3 regions of the Streptomyces sp. NPDC001634 genome follow, and region 1 is predicted to be linked to each of the others. Evidence: riboswitches for the same ligand, from Rfam matches in the RefSeq annotation. Region 1 holds a riboswitch; each other region holds the start of a gene.
The links. A riboswitch is a leader RNA that binds a small molecule or an ion and turns the genes downstream of it on or off. The one in region 1 is predicted to bind S-adenosylmethionine.
Positions count from the first base shown of each region.

Region 2: it holds a riboswitch for S-adenosylmethionine, as region 1 does, so the genes downstream of both, ABT186_RS20450 (putative leader peptide) here and thrC (threonine synthase) in region 1, are expected to answer to the same signal.
Region 3: it holds a riboswitch for S-adenosylmethionine, as region 1 does, so the genes downstream of both, ABT186_RS29070 (aminotransferase class V-fold PLP-dependent enzyme) here and thrC (threonine synthase) in region 1, are expected to answer to the same signal.

Region 1 covers NZ_JBEOZU010000039.1:38,247-42,500, forward strand. The annotation lists gene otsB (trehalose-phosphatase) at 1-323, shown strand, start outside; gene ABT186_RS25315 (alpha,alpha-trehalose-phosphate synthase (UDP-forming)) at 456-1,898, opposite strand; gene ABT186_RS25320 (glucosyl-3-phosphoglycerate synthase) at 2,003-2,947, opposite strand; SAM riboswitch class I at 3,095-3,251, shown strand; gene thrC (threonine synthase) at 3,270-4,254, shown strand, end outside.
Region 2 covers NZ_JBEOZU010000028.1:64,059-68,312, reverse strand. The annotation lists gene ABT186_RS20465 (NtaA/DmoA family FMN-dependent monooxygenase) at 1-550, shown strand, start outside; gene ABT186_RS20460 (LLM class F420-dependent oxidoreductase) at 655-1,578, shown strand; gene ABT186_RS20455 (DUF1684 domain-containing protein) at 1,641-2,465, shown strand; SAM riboswitch class IV at 2,517-2,629, shown strand; gene ABT186_RS20450 (putative leader peptide) at 2,664-2,780, shown strand; gene ABT186_RS20445 (ABC transporter substrate-binding protein) at 2,977-4,254, shown strand, end outside.
Region 3 covers NZ_JBEOZU010000050.1:37,797-42,050, reverse strand. The annotation lists gene ABT186_RS29070 (aminotransferase class V-fold PLP-dependent enzyme) at 65-1,438, opposite strand; SAM riboswitch class IV at 1,641-1,757, opposite strand; gene trpD (anthranilate phosphoribosyltransferase) at 1,860-2,924, opposite strand; gene qcrB (cytochrome bc1 complex cytochrome b subunit) at 3,064-4,254, opposite strand, start outside.

The DNA.
Region 1 (4,254 bases):
ACCTCGCCAAGCGCCACGGCCTGATCGTCGAACCCGGCCGTCTGGTCCTGGAACTGCGCCCGCCGGGCATGGACAAGGGCGTGGCCCTGCTGAAGTACGTCCGCGAGACCGGTGCCGAAGCGGTCATGTACGCCGGCGACGACCTCGGCGACCTCCCCGCCTTCGCCGCCGTCGACAAACTCCGCTCCGACGGCACCCCCGGCCTCCTCGTCTGCAGCGGCAGCGACGAGGTCATCGAACTGGCGGAACGAGCGGACCTGGTGGTCGACGGCCCGAAAGGGGTCGTACACCTCCTGAGGTCATTGGCCCACCGGCTGGCGTAAACGCGCCCCGTCAGGGGGCGGGGCCGTGTCGATGTGCGGCTCCGCCGCGATGGGGGTCCCCCTGTTCGAGCGAAGCCGGGAACTTGGGGGGAGCGAAAACCCCCACCGGCCCGCAGCCGAAAAACAACGCTCTCAATCCTCAAGCGCAGCCAACTGATCCAAAAACCACTGAGCAGGAGGAAGCGCCGTGGCCTGCGCGGCCAGCGCCTTCGCCCGTGCGGCCCGTTCCCCCGCCGGCATCGACAGCGCCTCGTGCAACGCCCGAGCCGTGCCCCCGATGTCGTACGGGTTCACCGTCACGGCATCCTCGGCCAGCTCCTCGTACGCCCCGGCCTCCCGGGACAGCACCAGCGCGCAGCCCTCGTCGGAGAGCACCGGGACCTCCTTGGCGACCAGGTTCATACCGTCCCGGATGGGGTTCACGAGGGCCACGTCCGCCAGCCGGTACGCGGCCAGCGAGCGCGCGAAATCGTCCTTCACATGCATCTCCACCGGGGTCCACCCCGGCGTGCCGTAGCGGGAGTTGATCTCCGCCGCCACCCGCTGGACCTCGGCCGTGTACTCGCGGTAAACGGCCAGGTCCTGGCGGGACGGGTACGCGAACGCGACATGGACGACCCGTTCGCGCCACTCCGGACGCGACTCCAGCAGCTCCTCGTACGCCAGCAGGCCCCGCACGATGTTCTTGGACAGTTCCGTGCGGTCCACGCGCACGATCGTCTTGCGGGGTGTGCCGTCGGGCGCCGAGCCGATCTGCTCGCGCAGTACGGCCATCCGCTCGTCCACGTCCGGCTGGTGCGCCCGCCTGCGCAGGAAGTCCGCGTCCGCGCCCAGCCCGTGGACTCCGATGCGCGTGCCCGAGGGGATGCCGGGGCCGAGGACGGCGTGACAGCAGTCCGTGAACGCGTCCGCCCACCGCTGGGTGAGGAACGCCGCCCGGTCAGCGCCCAGGATTCCGCCGAGGACCTGCGCGGCGATGTCGTCCGGGAGAAGACGGAAGTACTCCGGCGGCGCCCACGGCGTGTGCGAGAAGTGGCCGATCCTGAGGTCGGGCCGCAGGCTGCGAAGCATCCGGGGGGTCAGGGTGAGGTGGTAGTCCTGGATCAGGACCGCCGCGCCCTCGGCCGCCTCCTGGGCCAGCGCCTCGGCGAACGCCCGGTTGTACGCCTCGTACGAGGCCCACTGCCGCCGGAACTCCTTGTCGAAGACCGGCTCCAGCGGCGTCTGGTACAGCATGTGGTGCACGAACCAGAGCACCGAGTTCGCGATGCCGTTGTACGCGTCCGCGTACACCTGCGGGTCGATGGGGAGCATCCGTACGCGCTGACCGCCGGTGTCGGCCGGATCGAGGGCGCCCCCCGTCCGGCGTACGGCCTCGCGGTCACCGTCGTTCAGGGCCGAGCAGACCCACACCGCGTCCGCGTCCGGGCCGATCGCCGACAGGCCCGACACGAGGCCGCCCCCGCCGCGCTTGGAGGTGAGCGCCCCGGTCTCGTCCAGCGTGTACGAGACCGGGCCGCGGTTGGAGGCGACGAGAATCCGGGCCCTGTGCGAAGCGACTTGCGTGGAAGCCATGCCACGAAACTTAGCCCGAGCCGAAAACGCTCAAACGTGCGGTTCGGCCGTATGCGGAACCGTATACAACCATCACGCTCGCGGAGGAGAGCCCGGGGAAAGTCTCAGGCAGCCTTCTGTTCCACGTACTCCTCGATCTCCACCATCGGGGGCCTCTCCTCCGTGTCCACCGAGTACGTCCGTGGCTCGAAACCCTCCTTGCCCCGTTCGAACTGGGTGAGGGACGGCCGGATCAGATGGCCGCGGGCCAGGCGGAGCTGTGCGGTGCGGTAGATCGCGGCGGCCATGCGTCCCAGTGCCTGGCCGTCCTGGTGGCGGTGCTTGCGCACGCCCACGTCGACCTGGGCGAGGGCGTCCAGGCCCACCAGGTGCAGGGCGTCGACCAGCATGCCCAGCTCCACCCCGTACCCGACCGGGAACGGGAGCTGTTCCAGCAGGGAGCGGCGGGCCGCGTACTCGCCGCCCAGCGGCTGTACGAAACCGGCCAGCTGAGGCCAGTGCATGTTCAGCAGCGGGCGGGCCATCAGTTCGGTGACGCGGCCGCCCTGGCCCGCCGCTCCGCCGAGTGGGCGGTCGTACATCGCCTTCACGAGGTCCACGCCCGGGTCGGTGAGCAGCGGGCCCACGATCCCGGAGACGAAGTCCGACGAGAACTCCTTCAGGTCCGCGTCGATGAAGCAGACGATGTCACCGCGGGTGACCAGCAGGGAGCGCCACAGCACCTCGCCCTTGCCGGGCACGGCCGGGATGCGCGGCAGGATCGTGTCGCGGTGCACCACCCGGGCGCCGGCTGCCGCCGCGACCTCGGACGTGCGGTCCGTCGAGCCGGAGTCCACGACGACGATCTCGTCGACAAGCGGAACCTGCTGCATGAGGTCGTGGCGGATGACGGCGACGATCTCGCCGACCGTCTCCTCCTCGTTGAGTGCGGGCAGCACGACGCTGACCGACGATCCCGAAAGGCGTTTCGCGGCCATGAGCTGGTGGAGCGGGCGATCGGTGACGGACCAGGACCGGGTGCTCAGCCAGCGCTCGACTTCTTCCAGCACGGTCTGCGGCTCCTCACTGTGTGATCCATCTCGCGGTTCGGACGACTATCTCAACTGTCCTGGCCTTCGGTTACAGTCTTGAACAACGCCGGTGACCATCGCATGTCGGGGGTCGCCGCGCCTCACACCAGTGAAACAACCTCATACAGCTCATCCAGAGGGGCAGAGGGAAACGGCCCGATGAAGCCCCGGCAACCCTCCAGTCGGTTCTCGTAGATCAGTGTTGATCGTCTCCGCGAGGCTCCCGGCTAGGGAAGGTGCCAAATCCGTCTCACGGCGAGATGCGTCGTGAGGAAGATGAGGAGAAAGGGCCTCGCCTGACATGGCTGTGCAGACAGTTGCAAGCACCACGAACCCCGTGAACCTCGGTCCCGCCGCGGCTCTGTCCTGCCGAGAGTGCGGCCACCGGGTGCCTCTCGGCCCGGTCTTCGCCTGCGAGGAGTGTTTCGGCCCGCTGGAGATCGCGTACGACTTCTCGGACTACGACACCGAGGAGCTGCGGAAGCGGATCGAGGCGGGTCCCGCGAACATCTGGCGGTACGCGCCGCTGCTGCCCGTCCCCGCGGACGTGGCCGACAAGCCGAATCTCAACCCGGGCTGGACCAAGCTCGTCAAGGCCGACAACCTGGCGCGCGAGCTGGGCGTGACCGGCGGGTTGTATGTGAAGGACGACTCCGGTAACCCGACGCACTCCTTCAAGGACCGGGTCGTCGCCCAGGCGCTGGAGGCCGCTCGTGCCTTCGGATTCACCACTCTCTCCTGCTCCTCCACCGGCAACCTCGCGGGCGCGGTCGGCGCCGCGGCGGCCCGCGCCGGCTTCCGCTCCTGCGTCTTCATTCCGCACGACCTGGAGCAGGGCAAGGTCGTCATGGCCGCGATCTACGGCGGCGACCTCGTCGGCATCCAGGGCAACTACGACGATGTGAACCGCTTCTGCTCCGAGCTGATCGGCGACCCGGCCGGCGAGGGCTGGGGCTTCGTCAACGTGAACCTGCGGCCGTACTACGCGGAGGGGTCGAAGACCCTGGCGTACGAGATCGCCGAGCAGCTCGGCTGGCAGCTGCCCGACCAGATCGTGGTCCCGATCGCCTCCGGCTCCCAGCTGACGAAGATCGACAAGGGTCTGCAGGAGCTGATCAAGCTCGGGCTCGTCGAGGACAAGCCGTACAAGATCTTCGGTGCCCAGGCCGAGGGCTGCTCGCCGGTGTCGGTCGCGTTCAAGGCGGGCCACGACGTCGTACGGCCGCAGAAGCCGGACACGATCGCCAAGTCGCTTGCGATCGGCAACCCGGCGGACGGACCGTACG
Region 2 (4,254 bases), on a different contig from region 1:
CATCCTCGGCGCCACCGAGGAGGAGGCCCAGGAGAAGAAGCACTGGATCCGGCTCCAACAGGTCACGCCGGCCACGGCGTTGGGGATCGCCGGGCTGCTGTGGGGCATCGACCTCTCGGACCGCGACGCCGACGGGCCACTGCCGAAGGAGGATCCGGTCGTCACCGAGAACGACGGCTCTTTCGGCGCCCGGCGCATCGCCGATCCGCGCGCGGTCGTGGCCGAATGGCGGGCGAAGGCGGAGGCGCACGGCTGGTCGCTGCGCGAGACCGTCATCGCGCTCGGCCCGCAGCGCGGGCACGTCGGCACTCCGTCCGGCCTGGCCGACAAGTTCGCCCACTTCGTTCGGCACGGCGCCATCGACGGCTTCAACGTCACGCCGTACCTCATCCCCGACGGCCTCGACGACATCGTCGACCTGCTCGTCCCGGAACTGCAGGAACGCGGGATCTACCGCACCGAGTACACCGGTACGACGCTCCGCGACCACCTCGGTCTGCGCGAACCCCTCACGCACCGGTCCGCGCGGGACCGACGGCAGGCGGGCTGAGCACCGGGATGGCCCTTCCGCTCAGGACTGAGTACACATGACTGACAAGAAGCTGTCACACACAGACCGGAATGCGGGTTCGACCGACGCCCGTTCTGACTGACATGACTGTTGGAGTAGCGCTCAACGCGTCCGACGCGCCGAACCAGGTCGACGCCACCGTGCAACTGGCCCAGGAGGCCGCGGGCGCCGGTCTGCGGTCGGCCTGGTTCGGGCAGACCTTCGGCGCGGACTCACCTCAGCTCGCGGCGATCGTCGGGCGGGAAGTGCCCGGACTGCAGGTCGGCACCTCCGCGATCCCCGTCTTCGGCCGCCACCCGCTGCTGGTCTCCAGCCAGGCCCAGACCGCTCAGGCCGCGACCCACGGCCGCTACCACCTCGGCCTGGCGCTGGGCACGAAACTGCTGACGGAGACCGGCTTCGGCCTGCCCTTCGAACGCCCCATCGCGCGGCTGCGTGAATTCCTCACCGCACTGCGGCAGTTGACCGAGACCGGCACGGCCGACTTCCACGGTGAGCTGCTCACCGCGACCACCCCGGTCCCGGCGCGGGTACCGGGTGCCGAGAGCGGTGTCCCCCTGCTGGTCGCCGCGATGGGGCCGCAGGCGCTGCGGGTCAGCGGTGAGCTGGCGGACGGGATCCTGCCCTACCTGGCGGGACCGCGCGCCCTGGCGGACCACATCGTGCCCGCCCTGACCGCCGCGGCCGAGGCCGCCGGCCGCCCCGCGCCCAGGATCGTGGCCCTGGTGCCCGGCGTGGTCACCGACGACGTGGACGCGGTGCGGGCCAAAGCCACCGAGAACCTCGCGTTCTACGAACAGATCCCGTCCTACGCCCGGGTCATCGAGCTCTCCGGCGGCCGGCGGGCCGCCGACCTGGCCGTGATCGGCGACGAGAAGACCGTCGAGGCCGAGGTACGCCGTTACCGCGACGCCGGCGCCACCGAGGTCGTGTTCTCGGGCACCGAGATCGCGGGAGAAGCCGACCGCCGACGCACCTGGCGTCTCCTCGGCGAACTGGCCCGCTGAACACGCCGGTCGAACCGACGGCCCGACCGGCCCCCCTGCACCCCCGTGACGAAGGAGAACCCATGACCACCGAGGCCACCGCAACGGACCTCCAGGCCTTCACCGAGAACTGGCTGGAGTGGTACCGCGCCCAGGAGGCCCGGCTCGCCGACCCGCACGGGTTCCTGGCGATCACCGGCCTGCACTGGCTCGACGACCGGCCCCAGCGCTTCCCGGACGCGCCCGGTGCGTGGCGCACCGGCCCCGACGGGGTCGTCGTAGACCTCGACGACGGCGAGGAACTGATCGTCGACGGAACGCCGGTCCACGGTGAACACCGCTTCGGCGTGCTTCCCGAACGCGGTGGCGTCGACGCGGTCTGGGGAGACGCCGTCATCGAGGTCGCCAAGCGCGGCGGCAACGACATCGTGCGCCCCCGGCACCCGGACGCGCCGCTGCGCACGGCCTTCACCGGAACGCCCGCCTACGCCCCCGACCCGCGCTGGGCCGTGACGGGCCGCTACATCCCCTTCGACACGCCGCGGCCGACCACCGTGGGCGCCGCGGTCGAGGGCCTTGAGCATGTGTACGACGCTCCGGGCAGGGTCGAGTTCGAGCTGGACGGGCGCCCGCTGTCGCTGACCGCGTTCCCCGGCCATGGCGCGGGCCGACTGATGGTGCTGTTCACCGACGAGACCTCCGGGGTCACCACCTACGCCGCCAACCGCTCCCTGTCCCTGGAGCCGCCCGCCGCCGACGGCACGGTCGCCCTGGACTTCAACCGCGCCGCGAACCTGCCGTGCGCCTACACGGACCTGGCCACCTGCCCGCTGCCCCCGGCCGAGAACCGACTGCCGGTGGCGATCGAGGCCGGCCAGAAGATCCCCCGCGAGCGCGGCGGTTCCTGAGCCGCGCTTGGCCGTTGACCAACGGAAAGATCTCTCCGTACGATCACAAGTGGCATTGAGTGTCAGCGTCAAGCCCTGGCTCGCTGACCGGCAACCCTCCCCCGCGGTGGGGTGCTCCAGGTGAAAGCCCGGCAGGATCACCGACGATCCCGCAAGCGCGTGGCCCCGTGACCGGGGCCGGAAGTGTGGAGGACCGGCATGCGCCACGGTGGTGACCTCAGCGCCCGCTTCGTCGGCGCCACCGTGTTCTCCCGGCTCTCTCGTCGGCGCCACATCGACCTCAAGCGCTCGACCAGCTGTCTCTGTCAGGCCTGACGGGCCTTCCCACCGCTGGTCGCAGTCCGGCACCAGTTCTCGCCGCATCCGTCTGCGCCTGATCCTCGTTTCCCCCTGATCCCTGTCTGCACAGCGCTCCCGGCGTCGGCATCGCGCCGAACGGGGCCGCACGCCCACGCACGGCCATGTCTCGCACAGCCACCGTGCCTGGTGACACGAGTAGGAGAAGCCCTCCGTGATTGCACTTCCCCATGTCAGAACTTCTCGGTTGGCGGCGCTGACCGCCCTTGTCACCACCAGTGTTCTGCTGACCGCCTGCGGCTCCAGCGGCGGCGATTCCGGCAGCGGCACCGGGCAGCCCGAGTCCGGCGGCACCCTGACCTTCGCGGTGGGCTCGGACGCCGGCTGCGTGGATCCGCAGCAGGTCGCCAGCAACGAGACCATCTATTCGGTGCGCCAGATCGTAGACTCGCTGACGGACCAGGACCCCAAGACCGGCAAGATCGTGCCGTGGCTGGCGAAGAGCTGGGACATCAGCTCCGACGCCACGACGTTCACCTTCCGTCTGCGCTCGGGTGTCACCTTCAGCGACGGGTCGAAGCTGACCGCGCAGGTGGTCAAGGACAACTTCGACGCGGTGCCGAAGCTCGGCGCCCTGGGAACCCTGGCCGAGGGCTATCTGAGCGGCGTCAAGAGCACCACCGTGATCGACCCGCTCACCGTCAAGGTGACCTTCAACCAGCCCAACACCCAGTTCTTGCAGGCCACTTCCACGCACTCACTCGGCATCGAGTCGTCGGCGAGCGTGAAGAAGACCCCGCAGCAGAAGTGCAGTGAGGGCGTGATCGGTTCCGGGCCCTTCGTACTGAAGCAGTACGTGCAGAACCAGTCGCTCACCCTCGCCAAGCGCACCGGATACGCCTGGGGTTCCTCGCTGTGGACCAAGAAGGGCGAGGCGTACCTGGACAAGCTGGTGTTCAAGGTCGTACCGGAGGCGGGTGTACGGGCGGGCAGTCTCCAGTCCGGCCAGGTGGACGCGATCAGCAGCGTCGGCAAGGCCAACGAGGCGGCGCTCAAGGGCGGCCAGGTCACCCTCCAGCGACGGGCCAACCCCGGCGTCGTGTTCGGCCTCGGCCTCAACAACTCACGGCCGTCCCTGAAGGACGCGCGAGTGCGCCGGGCGATCCTGTACGCCACCGACCGGCAGCAGATCGCAGACACCGTGTTCCCGACCGGCACCCAGGCGGCCACCAGCGTCCTCGCGCACACCACGCCCGACTACACCAGCCTCGCCTCGGGCCTGACGTCCGACGCGGCCAAGGCCAAGTCCCTGCTGAACGCGGCCGGTTGGGAGACCGGAAGTGACGGCATCCGCACCAAGGACGGCAAGAAGCTCAGCCTGACCATCGACTGGATCCCCAACGCCGCCACCAACCAGCCCGCGTTGGAGCTGATCCAGCAGCAGCTCAAGGCCGTCGGCGTCCAGGTGTCCCTCAAGCAGCTCCAGGTCACC
Region 3 (4,254 bases), on a different contig from region 1:
GTGCGGCGTACCGTTCACGCCCCGTCGTGCATCCGGCCACCGGCCGGCGGCGCCCCCTCGGGGATCAGACCGCCGGGACGCAACGGCCGTCCTCCGTGCGGTAGTTCCACTTCGCGCCGTATCGGACGAGTTCCCTGACCGCGCGCACGAAGCGCTCCACGTGCTCGTCGGGAGTACCGGCGCCGAAGCTGACGCGGATCGCATTCAGCGACTTCTCACCGGGGGCTGCCTCGGGGGCGCCGCACTCGCCCTGCGTCTCCGGGTCACTGCCCAGCAGGGTGCGCACGAGCGGGTGGGCGCAGAAAAGGCCGTCGCGGACGCCGATGCCGTATTCGGCGGAGAGGGCCGCCGCGAAGTGGGAGCTGTTCCAGCCCTCGACGACGAAGGAGATCACGCCGACCCGCGGGGAGTCGTCGCCGAAGAGGGAGAGGATCTTCACCTCGGGCACCTCGGCCAGGCCTTCTCGGACCTTGCGAATGAGGTGCTGTTCGCGGGCGACGAGCGTGTCGAAACCGGCCTCGGTGAGCGCCTTGCAGGCGGATGCGATGGAGTAGGCGCCGATCACGTTCGGGGAACCGGCCTCGTGGCGGGCGGCGCTCTCGTGCCACTCCACCTCCACTCCCCCGTCCTCGCGCCGGGTGACCTTGCGGCTGGCGCCACCGCCCGCCAGGTACGGCTCGGCCTCGCGCAGCCAGTCGGCGCGGCCCGCCAGGACTCCGGAGCCGAAGGGGGCGTACAGCTTGTGACCGGAGAAGGCCACCCAGTCGACGTCGAGGTCGCGGACGGACACGGGGTGGTGCGGAGCCAGCTGGGCGGCGTCGAGGACGACACGGGCGCCGTGCGCATGGGCGGCCGCGGCCAGCTCGCGTACGGGCCACAGCTCGCCGGTGACGTTGGAGGCGCCGGTGACGCAGACGAGAGCCGGGCCGTGGGGGTCGCGGCCGGCAAGGGCGCGCTCCAGGCTCTCGACGGCCTGCTGCGGGGTGCGCGGGGCGTTGAGGCAGGTGACCCGGGCGTCACGCCACGGCAGCAGCGACGCATGGTGCTCGGTCTCGAAGACGAAGACCTGGCAGTCGGCCGGAAGGGCGGCGGCGAGGAGGTTGAGCGAGTCGGTGGTGGACCGGGTGAAGATCACCTGGTCTCCCTCGCGGCAGTCGAGGAACTCGGCCACCGTCCTGCGGGCGTTCTCGAAGAGGTCGGTGGACAGCTGCGACAGGTACCCGGCGCCGCGGTGGACACTGCCGTAGTACGGCGCGTACGCCGCCACGTCGTCCCAGACGCGCTGCAGCGCCGGGGCACTGGCCGCGTAGTCGAGCGCGGCGTAGGTGACCTCGCCACCCGTGACGAGGGGGACGGTGACATCACGCCCCAGAACGGGCAGCGCCCCGGAAATATTGCGGCAAACGGACTGGTCGGCGGCAGCGGTGGAGACGGACATGGGTGACTCCCGTGAAAGCAGGTGGAATCGCCGTGCCGGACGGCGCGCACAACGGCGCGCGGCTGCGTCGACAGCACGGGAAAAGGGGTGAAAAGGGGATGCGGAGGCGGGGCTCTGCGGCCCTATCGCATTCGCTTGCTCACGGAAGGCTCCCTCGAACGACCAGGACCCCTGGCCCCACGCTCAGTCGAAGCGTGCGAGGGGTCCGCGCTTGCCGCAGACCTCGCTGCCTACGGCCTGGTCCTCACCCGGGGCACCCCGCCACGGACGGAGGGTTGCCGGACAGCCGGCCGGGGCCGAGAGGCTGTCGCTCATGACCTGACCAGGACAGTACGGGACGTGATCGCCCGCCTGCAACTTGTGTCCGGATGCCGGGACACACGAAGGTGCCGGCGCCTCGAAGGCGCCGGCACCTCACGGCCTACTTGTTGCTCGCGGCCACCCAGCGCTCCAGCGCCCGCTTCGCCGCCCCCGAGTCGATCGACTCCGCGGCCTTCTCCATACCGGCCCGGAGCTGGTCCGCCAGGGTCCCGGAACCCGGATCCAGGGCCACCAGCGCGGCCGCCGAGTTCAGCAGTACGGCGTCCCGCACCGGGCCCCTCTCGCCCTCCAGCAGATGGCGCGCGACCTCCGCGTTGTACGAGGGGTCCCCGCCCCGCAGTGCCTCCACCGGCACCAGTTCAATGCCGACGTCACGCGGATCGAAGGTCTCCTCGGTGACCTTGCCGTCCCGGACGATCCACACCCGGGAGGTGGCCGTCGTCGTCAGCTCGTCGAGACCGTCGTCGCCACGGAAGACGAGTGAGGAGTTGCCGCGTTCGGCGAAGACGCCCGCGACGACCGGCGCCATACGCGGATCCGCGACCCCGACCGCCTGGGCCCGCACCTTGGCGGGGTTGGTCAGCGGGCCGAGGATGTTGAACACCGTGCGGATGCCCAACTGGCCGCGCGCGGCGCCCACATGGCGCAACGCCGGGTGGAACTTGATCGCGAAGCAGAAGGTGATCCCGGCCTCCTGGGCCACCTCGGCCACCCGCCGAGGGGTCAGCTCCAGGTTGACGCCGAGCTTTTCCAGGACGTCCGAGGCGCCGGACGCGGAGGACGCCGCCCGGTTGCCGTGCTTGACGACCGTGGCACCCGTGCCGGCGACGACGATCGCCGACATGGTGGAGATGTTGACGGTCTTGGCACCGTCGCCACCGGTACCGACGATGTCCACCGTCCGCCCGGGCACCTCGATCACATTGGCGTGCTCGTACATCGTCCGGACGAGCCCGTTGATCTCCTCGACGGTCTCGCCCTTGGCCCTGAGGGCCACCACGAACCCGGCGATCTGCGCATCGGTCGCCTCGCCGCGCATGATCCGGTCCATCACCCAGGCCGTGGCTTCTGCGCTCTGGTCACGGCCGTACAGCAGGGCGTTCAGTACCTCGGGCCAGGAACGGCCCGCCGCGGTGTCGCCTCCAGCGGGGGTCACAGCGCTCATAAGCCGCTCCTGGGTCGGTGTCCCGGACTACGGGACGCGCATCTCGAACGGGTCCACCCTATCCAGCCCGGAGCAGGGCGAAGGGCCCCGTCCGAACATCGGACGGGGCCCTTCGACCGTGGTGTGGCGTGCGCAGCGATCAGTGGTGGCCGTGGCCGCTTGTGATCTCCTTGTACTCCTCGACCGTGGGCTTGGGGATCTGGTTGTTCTCCCCGTAGTACGCGTTGCTCAGCTTGGCGCGCAGCTTCTCGGAGCCCTTGAACTTGCGCTCGACGCCGTTCTCGTCGACCGTCGGGCCCAGCTCCACCGGGTCGTACTGGTGGTGCGCCGTGAGCGTGTGCAGTGCGTCCTGGCTGAGCGGCTCGTGGACCTCGATGAACTCACCGTGCGGCAGCCGCTTGATGATGCCCGACTCGCGGCCGTGCAGCACCTTGTCCTTGTCCCGGCGCTGGAGGCCGAGGCAGATCCGCTTGGTGACGATGAACACGAGCACCGGGACCACGAAGAAGGCGATGCGGACGAACCAGGTGATCGCGTTGATCGACAGGTGGAAGTGCGTGGCCCAGAGGTCGTTGCCACCACCGACGAGCAGGACGAAGTACCAGGAGATCCACGCGGTACCGAAGGCCGTACGCGTCGGGGCGTTGCGCGGGCGGTCCAGGATGTGGTGCTCGCGCTTGTCGCCGGTGACCCAGGACTCGATGAACGGGTAGACCGCGATCGCGACCAGGACCAGCGGGAAGATCACCAGCGGGATGAAGACACCCAGGACGAGCGTGTGCCCCGCGACGTTGATCTCCCAGCCCGGCATCGTACGGATCAGGCCCTCGGAGAAGCCCATGTACCAGTCGGGCTGGGCACCCGTGGACACCTGGTCCGGACGGTAGGGGCCCATGGCCCAGATCGGGTTGATCTGGGCGATCGCCGCGATGGCCGCGATGACACCGAAGACCAGGAAGAAGAAGCCTCCGGCCTTGGCCATGTAGACCGGCAGCAGCGGCATGCCGACGACGTTGTTGTTCGTCTTTCCGGGACCCGCGAACTGCGTGTGCTTGTGGTAGAAGACCAGGATCAGGTGGCCAACCACCAGGCCGAGCATGATGCCCGGCAGCAGCAGGATGTGGATCGAGTAGAACCGGGCCACGAAGTCGCCGCCCGGGAACTGGCCGCCGAAGAGGAAGAACGACAGGTACGTGCCGACGATCGGCACGGACAGGATCGCGCCCTCCATGAAGCGGACACCGGTGCCGGAGAGCAGGTCGTCCGGGAGCGAGTAACCGGTGAAGCCGGTGAACATGCCCAGGACGAACAGCAGGAAGCCGAACAGCCA